2 linked regions of the Thermocoleostomius sinensis A174 genome follow. The protein of the gene in region 2 interacts with the protein of the main gene of each other region in a pairwise test. Links are inferred from orthologs where the notes say so. Each region holds a gene or a part of one and is shown on either strand. Other genes may lie near its edges.

Region 1 (5,747 bases), 110 kb from region 2 along the record:
ATCGCTACTTCGTTTAACACTCGTCGGTGGTTGGCGCGGGCGCGGCTAATGTAGATCCGTTCGGGTAATTGAGTGTTGGCAGCAATTGCCTCAGCTAATGGTAAAAATTGTTGCCTTAACCAGTCCATGGCCCACGCTTCTAGCCAACCCAACGGGCCTGCGAAGGAGGGAACTAATAGACAATTAGCTTGGATAAACGGCTGGCGATCGCTTTCCACGATTTTTTCTAAAGGAATGCCCAGCGCGGCCAAGGTGTCTCGTTGAAAGGGTTGGCGGATGCTGTTTAGGAAGAATCGATTGACTTGATCGAGGGGAAAGCCGCTTTGTTGTAACAGCGCCAAACGAGGCAGAATGTCTACTATCCAGTGATAGTAGTTATGCCCTGACAAACCTGTCAGAATAGCCACGGTACCTGAAATCGGAATCGGGCGCGCTTTGGGCAATGGCAATTGCGGGGGTCTAGAGGAGTAGGGACAGCCGGGCAAGTGACCAGGATACGTGCGCGACAAATCGTTAAATAGAGAATCATCCGGTGTTGAAACCGCGATCGTGTGACACACTAGCCAGTCATTTTGCTGTGGCGTAGCCCAACTCTTGCCCTGTGGAATTGTAACGGTGAACAACGGCGAAGCTTGAATAGACGGCAGTCCACGACAGCGATGAATCCCCTGGTCTATCTGAGTTAATTGAAAAGCCTGGAACAAACGCTTGAGGCAAGGCGAACAGTTCAGTCCATGACAGACCGCAGGGATAGGGAATGGAGTGAGGGGATTGAAGTGAACCGGACAATCAATGGGTGATTGTGAAGCAACTGGTGATTGCGGAGCAACGACCCCTCTTGTGTCAGCAGCAGGACAAGTCAAGCACGATCGTATCCAATTTAAGCAGCGGTAGTCGGTGGTGGCGGCATGGGTCGTGAGCCACTCTTGAGTGGACGTATGGAACCCTGTCCAGACTGTTGAGGTGAGGTCGGGTTGGCTGGGATCAATCGCGGCTGAGAGTTGCGATTGTGGCTGAGCTTGTTTCAACGGGCACTTTGCTAAGTTGCGGTTGGGGTCGAGGCGATCGGGCTGAAGCTGTAAAGCTTGCTCGTAGTAGAGTTTGGCTTGCTGCGTTTGACCGTTGCCACCGTACCTAGCAAGTGCAGCGGCTCGATGAACGTAGACGTCTGCTAGATAACTGGCTATGACCGACGAAGCTTGTTGTTGATGGAGGGCTAAAAAAAAGCGCCCGCAGGCAATCTGCGCTTGCAGCAGTTCATCGATAGGCGAATTTCTCTGATCGGAACGATTTCTGGCTTGTTCTGTCCATTGCCAGTAGGCTTGCACATAGGGTAGCTGGGGTTGAATCACAGATCGCAGTAGTGCAAACGCCCGATCGAAATCTCCTAGTGCGAGCCACGAAAAGGCTGCTTCGGCGTAGATGTTCCAATGGGTGGGGTGCTGTTGAATTGCTTGCTGAAGATGCTCAATAGCGGCCGCATGTTGGCCTTGTTGGCGCAAAAGTTGACCTAAGCCGTGATGGGCGACTGCCAAATCTGGTTGCAGAGCAATGGCACGACGGTAGGCGACGATCGCCGCTGAAATTGTTTTTCGATCGGTGCCTTGTTGGCTCAGGCTTTGCCCCAAATTACTATAGAGAATGGCCGAATCTGGCTGTAGGGCGATCGCCTGCTGATACACCTGAATCGCAGCGTCAACCTCACCTTGTCTTGCCAATATACAGCCCAGATTGTTATAAGCCTGGACGGCGTTGGGTTCTAGCGCGATTGCCTGTTGATAGTTGGCAATGGCTCCGGCGAAATCCCCCTGTTTCTCTAACACGTACCCCAAATTGTAGTGTAATTCGTACAGAGAGAAGGGCGGCATAGGGTTAAGAAATAAAGGGAGTGTTGCTTGGCGGTTGGTTGAACAAGATCATGTGGCTCAAAGCTGGCTCAAACTACCCTCACCCACAGGAGCGTGAAGCTGACACTGGCTCTGCTTCCACAGGAGCAGGGGTTGAGGGATGAGGGGGTAAAAGTTGCAACGTGTCAAATATCCTCTTAGACAGGTTGGCGCGATCGAGTGATTTCAACGGCTACACGACCAGCGAAATCTGGAATTGGCGGGGTAAGTTTGGTGAGACGAACCCGCACTTGGGCAACCTTGGCAACTTGATCAGACGCTAACACCCGCTGCGCAATTTCTGCTGCCAGGGTTTCGATTAATTGACAGCGAATGGTGCGAATCAGCGTTTGCACCGCTTGAACGATCGCTACATAGTCATAGGTATCGTCTAGGCGATCGCTAGCGCCAGCTGGAGCCAAATCGAGCCATAGGGTGAGATCAACCTCAAACCATTGCCCCAAGGTTTGTTCTTCTGGCAATGCCCCCACATAACCATAGGCGCGAATGCCTGTGAGATTTAAAGTATCCATAAGTGACGCTGGATTTAATCCGTAAGATTGCGGTGGGTGAAGGCCTTGGCGTTGGCTCCGGTATACGTTGCGGCGATATGACCGTTGCCTACCAGTTGGTACTTATACGTGACCAACCCCTCTAATCCAACCGGTCCACGTGGCGGCATTTTTTGCGTACTAATACCTACTTCGGCTCCAAAGCCATAGCGGAAGCCATCCGCAAAGCGAGTTGAGCAGTTGTGGAAGACCCCAGCCGCGTCTACTCGGGCTGTAAAGTGACTGGCAGCCTCTGCATCTTCCGTCACAATCGCCTCTGTATGGCGAGATCCATAAGTATTGATGTGATCGATCGCCGCTTCCAGAGACTCCACGAGCTTAATTGACAGAATGAGATCGCTATATTCAGTAGCCCAGTCGCTTTCGGTCGCTGGGGTGAGTTCAGAGAAAGCGTCTCCTATTAGTTGACGGGTGGGTTCGTCGGCTCTTACTTCCACCTGTTTAGATTGGAGGGCTGGAATAATTTGTTGCAGGAATGCTGGAGCAATCTGCTTATGAACCAATAGCGTTTCGATCGTATTGCATGCAGAGGGGTATTGCGTTTTGGCATCTACCGTAATCTGCACAGCTTTTGGCACATCAGCCGCCTGATCTACATATAAGTGACAAATCCCATCGGCGTGTCCCAACACCGGAATCCGCGTATTTTCCTGCACAAACCGTACAAAAGCATTGGAACCCCTAGGAATAATCAAATCTACATATTGGTCAAGGTGCAGCAATGCCAATGTTTCCTCTCGAGTAGTGAGCAGGCGCACCAACGCAGGATCGAGACCCACTTGAGTTAAGCCCCTATGAATCGCCTCAACCAACGCTTCGCACGATCGAACGGCTTCTTTGCCACCCTTCAACATCACAGCATTTCCCGATTTAATGGCCAATGCTGCAATTTGCATCACCGCATCCGGTCGCGCTTCAAAGATGACACCCAAAACTCCCAACGGGCAGGTTATGCGCTGTAACACTAACCCGTCATCTAGCTCTCGGTGAATTTGCCGTACACCTACCGGATCGGGCAATCGTCCCACATTGCGCACCCCAGCGATCGCCGCCATCAACTTCTCAGCATCCAGTTTCAGCCGACCATAGAGCGATTTAGCCAATCCCTCTGCAAGCGCCGCCTCACAATCGGACTGATTGGCTGCCACAATCTCAGCCGACGCCGCTTCTAAAGCTGCGGCTATTGCTTCGATCGCTTGATTTCGGGTTTCAGTCGATGCGATCGCCAACTGACGTGCGGCCTCACGGGTTTCACGAGCCAACGTAGCAAGAGACGGAGTCAGAGTTTGAGAAGTCATTGGTGGTTGGGAAGTGGGGATTGGGGGTTGGGGAACTAGGAAGTAGGATTGGGGACCGGGAATCGGGGGGGGGTAGAAATACCTCTGCTATTCTCGATTACCCATCACCCATTACCCATACCCCTGTGTTGAGAGTATAGATCTCCATCCTAAAATTTTGCAGATACAAAATCCTTGAACTTTTATAGCTACAGATTCATGTCCATACCGTTGCAATTGAAGTGTTCTCTATGCTTCTTGCAACATAGTCCCAAAATATAGCGATAAAGTAGATCAGCAGGCTTTCCCTATTTGGCATGAGCGATTCCTTCGAGGGTAATCAGGCAGATCCCAAGCATTCCCAATCAACCAATTCTCCTACGTCTGATTCTCTTACCTCTGGCACGAATCATTCGGTGAATGAGCCAACTCCATCTGAGACATCTGACTTGGCAGAGGAACTGGCGGCCGTTGAAGCCAGCTTAAGCTTGCCAACATCCTCCCATGCCTCCCATGATGCGCCGCATTCTACAACGCCAATTTCAACCCCAACGCCGCCACTGGTAATGGTGGAAACGGCCTTTTTGGCTAGCACGGCCAGTTTGCTGTGGCTGGTGAGCTATTATCTCAGCGTTGGCCCGTGGATGCGGATTCTATTTCCCGTACCGATCGCCCTGGTATATCTTCGCTGGGGTCTGCGGGCGTCCTGGATGTCGGCACTGGTGTCTGGGTTGTTGTTGGCGGTGTTGATGGGTCCCTATCTTAGCCTGTTGTTTTGTGTACCCTATGCGCTGTTGGGTGTGCAGCTTGGAGCCATGTGGAAACGTCACTCGCCTTGGCTACCATCGATCGGCATTGGGACTCTGATTGCCACGTTTGGATTTTTCTTCCGCATGTGGCTGTTGTCAGTATTTTTGGGCGAAGATTTGTGGGCATATCTCACCAACCGCATTGCAGATTTTATTCAGTGGGCCCTCAGCAAACTAGTTGACTGGGGATGGTTAGACATTGGTGTATTAGGACAAACTAACCTAACGGTAATCCAAGTGATGACCGTTGGCGCAATTCTATTAAGTGATGTCATCTACTTGTTCACCGTCCATCTTGCCGCGTGGTTACTACTAGAGCGGTTAGGCAATCCCATTCCGGAACCGCCACAGTGGGTGCAAACATTGCTAGAAGAGGAATAACAAGGATGCAGGATGAGCGGGAATGATTCGATCGTATAGCCAAATTGAGCAAGCGCAGGCCTGGCTAGAACGGTATCAGTCTCGTCCACCTGTGTTTGCCTGTGTATTGGGCTTCACAGCCACCGGATTGATCCCCGGTATTTCTGCGGCCGGGGCAACCCCACTCGATCGCCAATACACAGCCATTGCCGATGCCGAATTTCTTGTTTACGGGCCACAGTCACAGCCACAACATCCACTGCCGCCGCTGAGTGCGGGAGTCTCGCCTGTTTTCATTACGCGATCGGTGGTGGCTACTCAACACATTCCAGTGACTTTATTTAACGCCGGATTGCTCCATGCGCCTACAGTTCCCTGTACTGATTTAGCAGGACAGCCAGCACACTGCCTCAGCCAAGGCAACGCAATGACATTGAGTATCGTGAAACACTTGTTCCAGCAGGGGTTGTATTGGGGAGATAAGCTAGCCGATCGCGGCAGTTATGTGATTTTGTCGGAATGTGTCGTGGGCGGCACAACGACAGCATTGGCGGTGCTAACAGGGTTGGGTTGGGCCGCGGCCGGCAAAGTGAACAGCAGTCATCCCACTTGCAATCATTTACAGAAATGGCAATTAGTGCAAGCAGGGCTACGATCGGCTAATTGGCTTGATCCCAAAACCTGTCAATTTGATCCCTTACGCCTAGTGGCTGCCGTTGGTGATCCGATGCAAATCACGGTTGCAGGCATGATGATTGCGGCGAGTCGGCGAGTCGGCGTGTTGCTAGCGGGCGGTACCCAGATGATCGCCGTCTATGCATTGGCCCAAGCCATCGCTTCCCA
Region 2 (5,914 bases):
GAATTGTTGCTGCGCCAACCTACAAATTGCCCAAACTGTTCGACATCGCCTTCTACAACCCGCCAAATTTGAGATTGTACGCTAAAGCCAAACCGTCCGGCACTGTGAGTCATCCAAAATTCATCGATCGTTTGCAAGTCGCGGCACGGGCAAAAGCTAATATCTCGACGAGTCAAGTGCCAACCTTGCTCTTTCCATCCTCGCACTAACACTTCAAATAGCTGCGATCGATTAACGTAACCTGTTGGTTCCAGGTCAGTCTTGTTGGGAAAGGGAGCAAGCTCCAGAATGCGGTGGAGGACATGTTTATCCTTTTCTGCCAATCGACGAGAGATACCAATCGCCTCTGCTAATTCAAAGCGATCGGAGATTGTAAGCCATTTAAACAGTGCATTGACTTCGGCATGGGTAAACCGTCCCGTTGACGGTAATTCAAGCATTGAAGACTTTTTGAGCGGCGCTCGTTGCCTCTCCTCGAAGACGAGGCGCTCCGATACAGCTAATGTCTCCAATAACTTTAGCCGTGCGGACGTATCAGAAAGTTGGAACAGCGTGGCGATGCCATTTCCACTGAGATATCCCGATGCCACCATTGATTCAATGCGCCCAGAAGCCTCCAGCAGTTTCAGCAACGTTTCGTAGTTGGCTGTCTTCCAGTCCTTCGCCCTTAACAAAGCCCACAGTGTACTGTAATCAACATTGCGCTCCGAGAAGCCATTCATGCCACTGCTCCCAATACCCACAAATTTGTGACTGAGCCTCAAAGGGATCTGAAGCCCTGCTTCATGAATACACCCAATTCAAGAATCAGTCAGGACAGTATATCAAGTGGGGTAAAGGATGACGGACAAATTTATGACTTAGGACAATCTCAGGTGGCTGAAGCCCGAAGCAGATAAACTGGGCGCACAAAGCTGTCCTAATCATCTTTCGGGACTACTTTAAAATGATTTTGTCGATCGTTTCTGATGAATGAGAGAGGTTGCTGTGTCTTTTGCCAAGTATATTGAGCAGACTGATCCGCCCCGTCCTGCGAGAGAAACGCTACCTACTATGTATGATTTACCTAGCGAGAACCCAGAGGAACCGGGCTTGCCTGACGAATTTCATGATTTTCAACCTGAGCTACTGCGAATTACGTTTCAGCCTCCAACTCATCTGCCGGAACAGGTATTTAGTGCCAGCGACATGAATCTTTATTATGATGTCCGTTATCCTAACCGCTACAAGCGATCGGACTGGTTTGGTGTGGTAGGTGTCGAGGCTCTATGAAGGTCGAGATTTACGTCTTAGTTACGTCATTTGGCAAGAGGGAATCAGCCCGTTTGTGGTGGTTGAATTACTTTCACCCGGTACAGAAGATGAGGATTTAGGACGAACTGAGCGAGAAGTTAACCAACCACCTACAAAATGGCAGGTTTATGAGCAGTTTTTGCGAATTCCTTACTATGTCATCTTCAGCCGGTATACTGAGCGTCTACAAGTTTCTACCTTGCAAGCAGAACATTATCAAGAACTTAATTTGAATGAGCCTAAAGTTTGGATGCCGGAGCTTGGCTTAGGCTTAGGGCTGTGGCAAGGAGACTATGCCGGGATTCATCGACTCTGGTTGCACTGGTACGATGCGAAAGGAAAGTGGATTTCAACGGAGGCAGAACAAGAACGCCAGCGAGCAGAACGGTTGGCAGAACGCTTAAGAGAATTAGGTATTAACCCAGATGACGATACTTGATTCTGATAATTTTTTGGTTCAGTCCAAATATTTTGCGAACGGCGGGTGCAAACTAGTTCCGTTGGGCATATCCGAATCCTGCGGGTCTGCACATGTAGCCTGTTTCCAGCTTGCTTGCCAACGGTCGTACCAAGCGGTGTCAGAGAGGACGATCGCCAATATCAGACTCATTGTGATTTTTTAGGAATTTTGTCAATTAGCAAGCTAGAGAACGAGGATTGCCACATTAAATTCCTGTTGCTTGCCTCCGCAGGCACATATAAGGGTAGCAGAACGCCCCAGTTCTGCTACGGATCTATACATCTTGTAGGACGAACGATCGAGCTTCTTTCGGTTTGACGTATACCTGCTGATTGGGTTCTAAATCAAGCTGCTTAAACGCTTCACGCGACAGATGGACCGTAAACGTTTGGCCGTCCTCGATCGTCAGTTCAGCTTGAATTTCCCAACCCAAGTGAATCACACGATTAACCACAGCCGGAACGCTATTTTCGCTAGGAGTGACTTCAACTAAGATATCATGAGGCCGCAGAAACACATGATCTCCACTAGCTTGATACCCGGCTTGACGAAAAATCGACGCATGGCTAGGCAATACGTTGACCGGGCCAATGAAACTCATGACAAACGGTGAAGCCGGATGGTCGTATAACTCCGCCGCACTACCCACTTGTTCCACCCGTCCGTGATTCATTACTACCAATTCATCCGAGACTTCCATTGCCTCTTCTTGATCGTGGGTGACAAATACTGTTGTCACATGCACCGTGTCATGCAATCGCCGTAGCCAACTGCGTAAATCTTTGCGCACCTTGGCATCTAACGCCCCAAACGGCTCATCTAAGAGCAACACTTGTGGTTCTAGCGCTAACGCTCTAGCCAACGCCACCCGTTGTCGTTGTCCTCCCGATAGCTGCGAAGGATAGCGATCGCCCAGCCCTTTCAGTTGCACCAACTCAATCAATTCTTCGACCCGATTGGCAATTCTGGCTTTGGGAGTTTTGTGAATCTCCAGTCCAAAGGCGATGTTTTTACGCACCGTCAGGTGCTTGAACAGAGCATAGTGCTGAAACACAAAGCCAATGCGGCGGTCTTGGACGCTTTGATGAGTGGCGTCGCGTCCGGTTAGGTAGATTCTGCCGCTGTCGGGTTGCTCTAACCCGGCAATCAACCGCAACAAAGTAGACTTTCCTGAGCCAGACGGGCCCAACAGCGCTACCAGTGATCCGGTCTTCACCTCAATGCTGACCTGATCCACCGCCTTAAAATCCCCAAATCCCTTCGACACGTTATCAACTAGAATTCCCATGCTGTCAATGCTCCACGTATTAGGTTGCTGCCGATCATGACTTAATCAACGATAAGTCGATCAAGTTATAGTACTTTTATTGCAACTTCGAGTATTATAGTTGCAATCATCGGTAAGTCGATCAATTTTTTGTAATTTTGATAATCTGACGACTCCGCTGGTTTTGGGTAAATTCACGGCAGAGTTTTCAAACTGTGAGGCAACGGTAAATGCGTAAAATGCGTAGATTCAGGTTTCGTTTGCGATCGGTCAAAGGATTTTTCTCATTATTTCTGGTTGGCTTAGGATTGTGCTTTGCTTTGGCAGGCTGCAACACCGCTCCTGCGGATACTGCCTCATCGGGTGATGCCGCTAGCCCAGCTCAAGGAGAAACGGTCAACCTGACGCTAGTTTCGTATGCTGTTACCCAAGCGGCCTACGAGCAAATCATTCCTAAGTTCGCTCAGAAGTGGCAAGCAGACCATAACCAAGAGGTTGTGTTTGACCAAAGCTATGGAGGGTCCGGTTCGCAAACGCGGGCAGTCATTGACGGGCTGGAAGCTGATGTGGTGGCGCTGGCGCTGGCGCTGGATACCAAGAAGATTGAAGATGCCGGACTGATTGAAACTGGATGGGAGAAGGAATTGCCCAACGACAGTATTGTCCATAAGTCGGTGGCGGTGCTGGTGACGCGCGAAGGCAACCCCAAGGGCATTCAGGGCTGGCAAGATCTGGCTCAAGATGATGTACAGGTAGTGACCGCCAATCCAAAAACCTCTGGCGGGGCACGCTGGAACTTTATGGCGCTGTGGGGATCGGTGACTGAAAATGGAGGGGATGATGTCCAAGCTGAGGCATTTACCACGCAGGTGTTTGAGAATGTGCCAGTCCTACCCAAAGATGCGCGAGAAGCGACTGATGTGTTCTTTAAGCAAGGCCAGGGCGATGTGTTGATTAACTATGAGAATGAAGCAATTTTAGCCAAACAGAAGGGGGAAGGATTGCCCTTTATGGTGCCCACTGATGTGAATATTTCGATCGACAATCCAGTCGCCGTTGTTGATGCCAATGTTGATAAGCACGGCACTCGGGAAGTGGCAGAAGCGTTTGTAGCGTTTCTGTTTACTCCCGAAGCCCAAGAAGAATTTGCCAAGGTGGGATTCCGTCCGGTGGATGAGACGATCGCCCAGCAGTTTGCCGACCAGTACCCCAAAGTAAACAAGCTGTTCACGGTACAAGACATGGGCGGTTGGGACGAGGTGCAAACGCGGTTTTTCGACGATGGAGCGAAGTTTGATGAGATTTTGGCTAAGGTAGGAGCCGCCTAGCGTTTGTGTAGAAATACAGATCATTCAGGTTCGTTTCAGATTCTCCTGAATTTAGAGTGATAGGACAGACAACGTGTTTCAAGTTTCCAAGAAGATTATCTTTTTAATCACCTAGTTTAGAAGAATCTGATTCTAAAACAGTCCGAATTAGTTTCGCACTAACGATTTCACACTTATCTGCAATTACTTTTAACGTTTAAGGTGAGAGATGGTAACACCCCTGACGACTCGAACAGGAGTTGCACCCAAAAAACAATCGCGCCGCTTTTCTCGTCCTTCGATTCCCTGGAGTATCACGCTTGGATATCTGTTTGTGATGCTATTGGTTCCCACGATCGCTCTGTTTCTGAAAGCTTTTACGCTTAGTTGGCCCGATATTTGGCGAATTGCCACTAGTCCAACCGCGTTGTCTGCCTATGATGTCACGTTCACTACAGCATTAGCTGCTGCAATCGTGGATGGATTCGCAGGACTAATCATCGCCTGGGTCTTAGTGCGCTACACGTTTCCCCTCAAGCGCCTTGTCGATGCGGCGATCGATCTACCGTTTGCGTTACCCACTGCCGTGGCTGGTCTAACGTTGGCCACTGTCTACAGCGAAAATGGCTGGATTGGATCGTTGGTTGCTCCCCTTGGTATCAAGATTGCCTTTACGCGCTTGGGAGTGTTCGTGGCGATGGTGTTTATTTCACTGCCATTCATTGTGCGAACGGTGCAGCCAGTGCTTCAAGAAGTGGAGCCGGAAATTGAAGAGGCGGCTTGGTCGCTGGGGGCGTCGAGTTGGCAAACCTTTTGGCGGGTGTTGTTACCTCCTCTGATGCCAGCAGTGCTGACAGGCGTGGCGTTGGGATTTGCCCGTGCGGTGGGGGAATATGGCTCGATCGTGATTGTGGCCTCGAATATTCCATTTCAGGATCTGATTGCTCCAGTGTTAATTTTTCAGCGCTTAGAACAGTACGACTATGCAGGAGCCACGGTGATTGGCATGGTCATGCTACTGGTTTCGTTGGTGATGTTATTTGCGATCAATCTATTACAAGCGTGGGGAAGACGGTATGACACTTGATACGGTTAGGGATACGGTCACTGTGGGGCAACGTTCTTACACTTCCCTGCCTCCATCGGCTGCTAAATCTCAATCGCACTGTTGGGTGAAAGTGGCGTTAATCGCATTCACGTTTATATTTCTGGGATTGATTTTATTTATTCCCGCGCTGAATGTGTTCGTACAAGCTTTTAGTGGTGGACTCGATGGATTTTTTTCAACTTTCAAGAGCCGCGCGTTTCTCAACGCCGTCAAGTTGACGCTCTTGATGGCGGTCATTGCTGTGCCGCTGAATACCGTGTTTGGCTTATGTGCGGCTTGGGTGATTGCCCGCAACAAATTTCCCGGACGCGCGTTGTTGATTAGCATCATTGATTTGCCCTTTTCGGTGTCTCCAGTCGTGGCGGGTTTGATGTTAGTGTTGCTGTATGGTCGGAATGGCTGGTTCGGGCCCTTGCTGAATGCGATCGATGTCAAAATCATCTTTGCAGTACCGGGAATGGTGCTGGCAACAGCGTTTG

Evidence for each region. The genes of interacting proteins can lie anywhere in the genome.
Region 1: the proteins of OXH18_RS05870 (region 2) and OXH18_RS06360 interact in binary tests that used the Escherichia coli proteins (3 or more experiments, as listed by UniProt). The link is inferred for Thermocoleostomius sinensis A174 from one-to-one orthologs.

What each region holds. Positions count from the first base shown.
Region 1 is NZ_CP113797.1:1,461,453-1,467,199, forward strand. The notes cover bases 1,596-4,413. They hold OXH18_RS06360 (glutamate-5-semialdehyde dehydrogenase), read right to left. Parts: upstream 3,757-4,413; coding sequence 2,434-3,756; downstream 1,596-2,433. Other genes in these bases: OXH18_RS06350 (tetratricopeptide repeat protein), read right to left, coding at 1,596-1,868; folB (dihydroneopterin aldolase), read right to left, coding at 2,045-2,419; OXH18_RS06365 (DUF2232 domain-containing protein), read left to right, coding at 4,053-4,413. Outside these bases: more of OXH18_RS06350, read right to left, coding at 1-1,595; more of OXH18_RS06365, read left to right, coding at 4,414-4,925; nicotinate mononucleotide-dependent phosphoribosyltransferase CobT, read left to right, coding at 4,948-5,747. UniProt on the Escherichia coli protein: Catalyzes the NADPH-dependent reduction of L-glutamate 5-phosphate into L-glutamate 5-semialdehyde and phosphate. The product spontaneously undergoes cyclization to form 1-pyrroline-5-carboxylate.
Region 2 is NZ_CP113797.1:1,349,606-1,355,519, reverse strand. The notes cover bases 1,035-4,019. They hold OXH18_RS05870 (sulfate/molybdate ABC transporter ATP-binding protein), read right to left. Parts: upstream 3,042-4,019; coding sequence 2,028-3,041; downstream 1,035-2,027. Other genes in these bases: OXH18_RS05865 (sulfate ABC transporter substrate-binding protein), read left to right, coding at 3,260-4,019; OXH18_RS05875 (hypothetical protein), read right to left, coding at 1,751-1,903. In the rest of the region: OXH18_RS05885 (GUN4 domain-containing protein), read right to left, coding at 1-722; more of OXH18_RS05865, read left to right, coding at 4,020-4,348; sulfate ABC transporter permease subunit CysT, read left to right, coding at 4,557-5,414; sulfate ABC transporter permease subunit CysW, read left to right, coding at 5,404-5,914. UniProt on the Escherichia coli protein: Part of the ABC transporter complex CysAWTP involved in sulfate/thiosulfate import. Responsible for energy coupling to the transport system.